3 regions of the Kitasatospora sp. NPDC093806 genome follow, and region 1 is predicted to be linked to each of the others. Evidence: riboswitches for the same ligand, from Rfam matches in the RefSeq annotation. Region 1 holds a riboswitch; each other region holds the start of a gene.
The links. Region 1 has a riboswitch for thiamine pyrophosphate ahead of thiC (phosphomethylpyrimidine synthase ThiC). Riboswitches for the same ligand answer to the same signal wherever they lie in the genome.
Positions count from the first base shown of each region.

Region 2: linked by a shared signal. The riboswitch ahead of AB0N76_RS29910 (cytosine permease) and the one ahead of thiC (phosphomethylpyrimidine synthase ThiC) in region 1 are both predicted to bind thiamine pyrophosphate.
Region 3: linked by a shared signal. The riboswitch ahead of thiO (glycine oxidase ThiO) and the one ahead of thiC (phosphomethylpyrimidine synthase ThiC) in region 1 are both predicted to bind thiamine pyrophosphate.

Region 1 is NZ_JBFBDO010000040.1:3,019-5,276, reverse strand. It holds gene AB0N76_RS20030 (SPFH domain-containing protein) at 1-745, opposite strand, end outside; gene AB0N76_RS20025 (hypothetical protein) at 849-1,055, opposite strand; TPP riboswitch at 1,238-1,372, shown strand; gene thiC (phosphomethylpyrimidine synthase ThiC) at 1,368-2,258, shown strand, end outside.
Region 2 is NZ_JBFBDO010000086.1:24,920-27,177, reverse strand. It holds gene AB0N76_RS29910 (cytosine permease) at 1-1,004, opposite strand, end outside; TPP riboswitch at 998-1,145, opposite strand; gene AB0N76_RS29905 (trypsin-like peptidase domain-containing protein) at 1,326-2,258, shown strand, end outside.
Region 3 is NZ_JBFBDO010000024.1:70,284-72,541, forward strand. It holds gene thiO (glycine oxidase ThiO) at 1-964, opposite strand, end outside; TPP riboswitch at 959-1,071, opposite strand; gene AB0N76_RS15165 (FAD-dependent oxidoreductase) at 1,180-2,258, shown strand, end outside.

The sequences.
Region 1 (2,258 bases):
GGGCGTTGGCGGTGTCCCGCTCGGCCTGGTACGAGGACTGCTGGATCTCGCTGTTGCGGGTCGCCTCGGCCTTGCGGGCGGCGGCCTCCTGCTCGGCCTCGGTGGCCAGCCGGTCGGCCTCGGCCTGGGCGATCCGGGCGTCCCGCTGGACGGCGGCGGCGTGCGGGATGGCGAGGTTCTTGATGTAGCCGGTCGGGTCGATGATCTCCTGGATCTGCAGGGTGTCGATGATCAGCCCGAGCTTCTCCATCTCCAGCCCGGAGGCGGCCCTGGTCTCGCCGGTGAGCCGCTCGCGGTCGCGGATCATGTCCTCGACGGTGAGCCCGCCGACGATCGACCGCAGGTGGCCGGCGAAGACGTTGTGGACCCGCTGGCTGATCAGTTTCTGCTGGTCCAGGAAGCGGCGGGCGGCGTTGGCGATCGACACGTCGTCGTCGCCGACCTTGAAGATCACCACGCCCTTGACCCGGACCGGGATGCCCTGCGTGGTGACGCACTCGACGTTCAGTTCGGCCTCGTTGAGGTCCAGCGAGAGCCGCCGGACACCCTGCAGGCCGGGCGTGACCAGTGTTCCCCGGCCGGTGACGATCCGGAAGCCCAGTCCGTCACCGACCCCCTCGGTGCGGTGCCGCGAGCCGGAGATGATCAGCGCCTCGTTCGGCTCGGCGACCCGCCACATCATCTTGAAGAGCGTGATCCCGACGATCAGTGCGCCGGCGACCGCACCGGCGATGACGTACCCCATGGTGCAACTCCCCCTTCCGGCGCAGGAGATGCGCCGATTCGGATTGTCCGCCGGGGGCAAACCATTGGAAAGGGAACCGACATGACATCCCGTCACAGCCTCGTCACGGAACGACGGGCGCTACGTACACGGTCCTCGGCGGGTGGTACTCGATCACCACCACCGGCGTGCCGACCGGCAGTCGGTCCCCCGGCACGGCCAGGTAGGCCAGGAACGCCTCGGTGCCCTGCCGCTGCGGGACGTGCACCATCACCTCGCCGACCAGTCCCGCGCCCACCGCCCCGGTGACCCGCCCCGCACTCCCGACCACGCCGGCCCTCCCTCGCCTCGTCCGCCCACCCGCCCGCTCGCTCGCCCTGCCAGTCTGCCCGCCCGGACGGCTCCGCGCCCCACCGTTCACCGTCCGGACCTCGCCATTCCTCCCGCCGGACCCGCTCTGGACCTCCGGCGATCGGCTCGCTACGGTGTTGGACGTCATGCGCAGGCAACACCGCCTGCGGACGCGGGAGCTCGGAGCACCGGGCTGAGAGGGCGCTGAACGGGACGTCGACGGACGGACCGGCGGCTGCGTCGACCGCAGGAACCTGACCGGGTAATGCCGGCGTAGGGAGTTGAAGGTCTGATGACCACCTTTGAGGCACAGCCGAAGTCTGCCCAGAACGGCGACGTCTCCAGCGCGGGCACCGGCTACCCGACCCCGGCCTGGCGCAAGGCCTACCGCGAGGGAACCCGCCCCGACCTCCGCGTGCCGTACCGCGAGGTCGTCCTCACCAACGGCAAGACCGTCCCGCTGTACGACACCTCCGGCCCGTACACCGACCAGGCCTACGAGCCCGACGTGCGCCGCGGCCTGCCCGCCCTGCGCGACCCGTGGATCCGCCAGCGCGGCGACGTCGAGGAGTACGACGGCCGCGAGGCGCGCCCCGAGGACGACGGCATCAAGCACACCTCGCCGCGCGGCGGCAACCTGCGCAACCTCGACGCGGTCTTCCCCGGCCGCCCGCGCCGCCCGCTGCGCGGCCGCGACGGCACCGCCGTCACCCAGCTGGCCTACGCCAAGCGCGGCGTCGTGACCCCCGAGATGGAGTTCGTCGCCCTGCGCGAGGGCCTGGCGCCCGAGTACGTCCGCGACGAGGTGGCCCGCGGCCGCGCCGTCATCCCGGTCAACGTGAACCACCCCGAGGTGGAGCCGGCGATCATCGGCACCAACTTCCTGGTGAAGATCAACGCCAACATCGGCAACTCCGCCGTCACCTCCTCGATCGAGGAGGAGGTGGAGAAGATGACCTGGGCCACCCGCTGGGGCGCCGACACCGTCATGGACCTCTCCACCGGCCGCAACATCCACACCACCCGCGAGTGGATCCTGCGCAACTCCCCCGTGCCGATCGGCACCGTGCCGCTCTACCAGGCGCTGGAGAAGGTCGACGGCAAGGCCGAGGAACTCAGCTGGGACGTCTACCGCGACACCATCATCGAGCAGTGCGAGCAGGGCGTCGACTACATGACGGTG
Region 2 (2,258 bases), on a different contig from region 1:
GCGAAGGACTGGTCGGTCTCGCGCAGCACCAGCACCAGCAGGAACAGCCAGCCGGCCCACACGCCCAGGAACGAGTCGAAGATCCGGCCGGCGTCCCCGTCCGCCTGGAGCAGCGCCAGCAGGCCCAGCACGTAGCACCAGACCTGGGCCAGGGTGTAGCCGGTGAAGCTGCCCCAGAACGCCGAGCGCGGGGTGCGCGAGTGCCGGGTGTAGTCGGCGGCCAGCGGCACGAAGGAGATCGACACCGCGATCATCGCGTCGGTGGCCTTCAGGAAGCCGTGCCAGTTGCCCGCGCCCGGGTCGGACACGCCGTGCCGGCCCAGCTGGACGGTGAAGTACACCATCGCGACCGCCACCGCGGCGGCGACGAAGCGGCGCAGCACCGCGATCGCGCCGAGCGGCCAGATGGTCAGCGCGGTGGTCACGGCGCCGGCCAGGACGACGAAGACCCAGCGGTAGCCCTCGGTGCCGGCGACGGTCTGCGCGCCGAGCGCGATCGTCAGCAGCTCGTAGACGCCCCAGCCGACGCACTGGACGATGTTGAGCACCGTCGGCACGTAGGAGAGCCGGGTCCCGAACAGTCCGCGCAGGTTGGCCATGGCCGGGGCGCCGGTCCGGGCGCCGATCAGCGCGGCCACCGCGAGCATCGCGGTGCCGACCACGGTGCCGGCCACGATCGCGGTCACGGCGGCGGCCAGCGACAGCTCGCTGCCCTGGGCGCCGAGCACGGTGGCGGCGGTGGTGAAGCCGATCAGTGAGACGCCGAGGTTCATCCAGAGCGCGAAGTGGTCGCGGAAGCGCAGCGTGCGCGGCGGCGCGGTGTCCAGCACCAGCGGCGCCTCGACCCGGTGCGGGTGGTCCGCCACGGCGGTGGCGGTGGCCGCGGCCCCGGTGGCGTCCGCGGTCGCCCGGGAACCGGGGACGGCTCCCGCGGCGTCCGAGGTCGGGGGGACGTTCCCGGACGCGGGCGCGCCCGAGGACGAGGATGACGAAGCAGGCGGCATGGCCGTTCACTCCCTACGCCGGCATTACCCGGACAGGTTCCGGCGGTCTGCGCCCCCTCGACGGCAGCCCACGGAACCCGTGGCGTACGGTCGACCGGCGCACTCTCAGCCTGGTCGGTCCAAGCTCCCGCGTGTCAGTTTGGAGCGACAGGCTAACCGGCGTGGGGGAGAACGCCAAGGCGGAGCGGGTGCGCGGGCCGCCGGTGGGCTGTCTGGCCCGGCTAAGGATTCTTATGAGTTCTTCAGAAGGCTCCTTACGGCAATCGAATCGGGTGTGCGAAAAACTATGGTTGTTGGTCCTGTCAGCTATGGAGGTCGTCCGTGAGCACCGAGCGCGAGGTTGGGTCCACCGGGCCGCAGGGGGAGCAGCCCTCCGGCCAGGGGGTGGTGGGTCCCGCTCCTGACGGTCCGGCGCAGCAGTCTGCCGCCGGTCCCGCCCCCGCAGCGACGCCCGCGGCCGACCAGCCGGCCCCGGCGGCCCCGGCCGCCGAGGGGGGTTCCGGCGGGTTCACGCCCACCGTGGCCTTCGGCAAGGTCCCGGCCCCGGACCCGGCGCCCGCCGCGCCCACCGCGCCCGCTCCGGTCCCTCCGGTCGCCGAGGCGCCCACCGCGCCGGCCCCGGCCGCCGCGCCCGGCTACCTCGACGCCCCGCCGCCGGTGCTGCCCCCGGCCCCGGCCCCGGCGGCGCCCGCCGCCCCGGCCGCCCCGGTCGGCAACCCGTACGCCACCCCGGCGCCCGGCACCCCGGTGCCCCCGCTCGCCGCGGCGCACGACCCGTACGGCACGCACGCCACGCACGCCGGGCAGGCAGCGCTCGGCGCGCCCGCCGCACACGCCGCGCACGACCCGTACGGCGCCCCGGCCGCGCCGCACGCCCCCGGCGCGACCGGCCAGCACCACCACCCCTTCGGCGCGGGCCAGCCGCTCGGCGGCTGGGGCGGCGCGCACGACATCACCCCCGGCGCGCCCGGCACCCCGGGCGGCCCCGGCGGCCCGCTCGGCTACCCCGGTGAGTACCCCGGCGCCCCCGGCGGCCCGCGCAAGAAGCGCGGCGGCCTGATCGCGCTGGTCGCGGCCGTCGCGCTGATCGCCGGCGTGGCCGGCGGCGCGGTCGGCGTGGTCGTCGCGGACCGCGACGACGTCAAGGTCAGCGCCAAGGCCGACCACAGCTCCACCACCGTCCAGGCCAACAACACGCAGAAGAACGAGCCCGCCCCCGGTTCGGTGGCCGGCATCGCGCAGAAGGCGCTGCCC
Region 3 (2,258 bases), on a different contig from region 1:
GCCCGGCGGCGGTCTCCACCAGCGGCAGCTCGGTGATGCCGGGCACCAGCTCGTGCGCGTCGCGCAGCAGCTCGTAGACGCCGCCGGCGGTGACCGTGGTGTCGTGGCCCTGCTCCTCGGTGGTGGCGCCGATCACCAGCTCGCCGTCGGCGCGCGGCACCAGGTAGAGGTGGCCGCCGCGGACCACGGCGCGCACGTTCCGGGACAGGAACGGCCGGTACGCCGCGGGCACCCGCAGCCGCAGGATCTGGCCCTTGACCGGGCGGATCGGGGGCAGCACGCCCGGCGGCAGGCCGGGCAGCAGGTGGCTGCGGGAGCCGGCCGCGAGCACCACCCGGTCGGCGTCGACGCGCTCGCCGGTGGTGGTGCGGGCGCCGGTCGCGCGGTCGCCCTCGACCAGCAGCTCGGCGGCCTCGGCGCGGTGCAGCACGACGCCCGCCCGCTCGCAGGCCAGGACCAGCGCGCGGGACAGCCGGCGGCCGTCCACCTGGTGGTCGTCGGTGACGTGCAGGCCGCCCCGGACGCCCGGGGCGAGCATCGGCTCCAGCCGGCGGGCCTCGCGGCCGGTGAGCCACCGCGAGTCCAGGCCGAGCCGGAGGTGGAAGGCGTGCAGCTCGCGCAGCTCTTCGCGGTCGTCCGCGTCCAGGGCGACGGCGATCGTGCCGCACTGCCGGTAGCCGGTGTCCTGGCCGCCCGCGGCCTCGGCGAGTTCGGCGGCGAAGGCCGCGTACCGCTCGTTGGAGGCCATCCCGAGCCGCAGCAACGGCTCCTCGCCGTACTGGAGTTCGGTGACCGGGGCGAGCATGCCGGCCGCGACCTGCGCGGCGCCGCCGCCGGGGGCCGGGTCGAGCACGGTGACGCGCAGTCCGCGCTGGGCCGCCCGCCAGGCGACCACCAGTCCGATGACGCCGCCGCCGACCACCAGCACGTCGGCGTGGGCGCCGCCCGGTGCCAAGCGTGTCAAAGTCGCTGCTCTCCCTTCGCCGGTATGACCCGGATCAGGTTCGGACGGTCGCAGGCCGTGTCAGCCCGCCTCTCAGCCCGGTACGCCGGGCTCCCGTGATGGTGCCCCCACCTTAACTCCGGGGAGCGGGGCCGCTGAAGGCACCTGTTACGGAGGTCCCGGCCTAGGCCGGAGGGCCCGGGACCTGGCTGAGTACAGTGGCGGGCGTGGCAGAGCTGAGCGGAACAGAGCAGGTCGGACGGACGGACCGGGTGGTCGTGGTGGGCGCCGGACTGGCCGGGGCGCACTGCGCCGCGGCGCTGCGGCGGGACGGCTGGCAGGGGCCGGTCACCCTGCTCGGCGAGGAGCCGCACGCGCCGTACGACCGGCCGCCGCTCTCCAAGGACGTCCTGCTCGGCAAGGCCGACGCCACCCCCCTCGACCTCGACCTCGGAGCGCTCGGCGTCGAGCTGCTCACCGGCCGCCGGGCCACCGGCCTCACCCCGGCAACGGCCGGCACCCCCGGCGTGCTGCACACCGACGCCGGGGACCTCCCGTACGGCGCGCTGGTGATCGCCACCGGCGCCGAGCCGCGCGCCCTGCCCGGCGCCGAGCGGGCCCACCTGCTGCACACCCTGGACGACGCGCTCGCGCTGCGCGCCCTGCTCCGCCCCGGCCTGCGCCTGGTGCTGGTCGGCGCGGGCTGGATCGGCGCCGAGGTGGCCACCGCCGCCCGGGCGGCCGGCTGCGAGGTCACCGTGGTCGAGGCCGGCCCGGCGCCCGTCCCCGGCGCGCTGCCCGCCGAGGTCGGCCGGGCGATGGCCGCCTGGTACGCCGCCGCCGGGGTCGACCTGCGCTGCGGCACCGGCGTCACCGCCGTCGAACCGGGGGCGGTGCTGCTCGCGGACGGCTCGCACCTGCCGGCCGACGAGGTGCTGGTCGGCGTCGGCGCCCGCCCGGCCACCGGCTGGCTGGCCGGCTCCGGGGTCGGGCTGGACGCGGCCGGCGCCGTCCTGGTGGACGAGCGGCTGCGCACCACGCTGCCGGGCGTGTACGCGGCCGGCGACTGCGTCAGCTACCTCTCGGCGCGCTCCGGCGCCCGGCTGACCGTCCAGCACTGGGACCACGCGCTGCAGTCCGGCGCGGCCGCCGCCGCCTCGGTGCTGGGCGCGGACGCGCCGCCGTACGACCCGGTGCAGTACTTCTGGTCCGAGCAGTTCGGGCGGATGGTGCAGTACGCCGGGCGGCACGGCGCGGACGACGAGCTGCTGTGGCGCGGCTCGCCGGACGACCCGGACTGGTCGGTGCTCTGGCT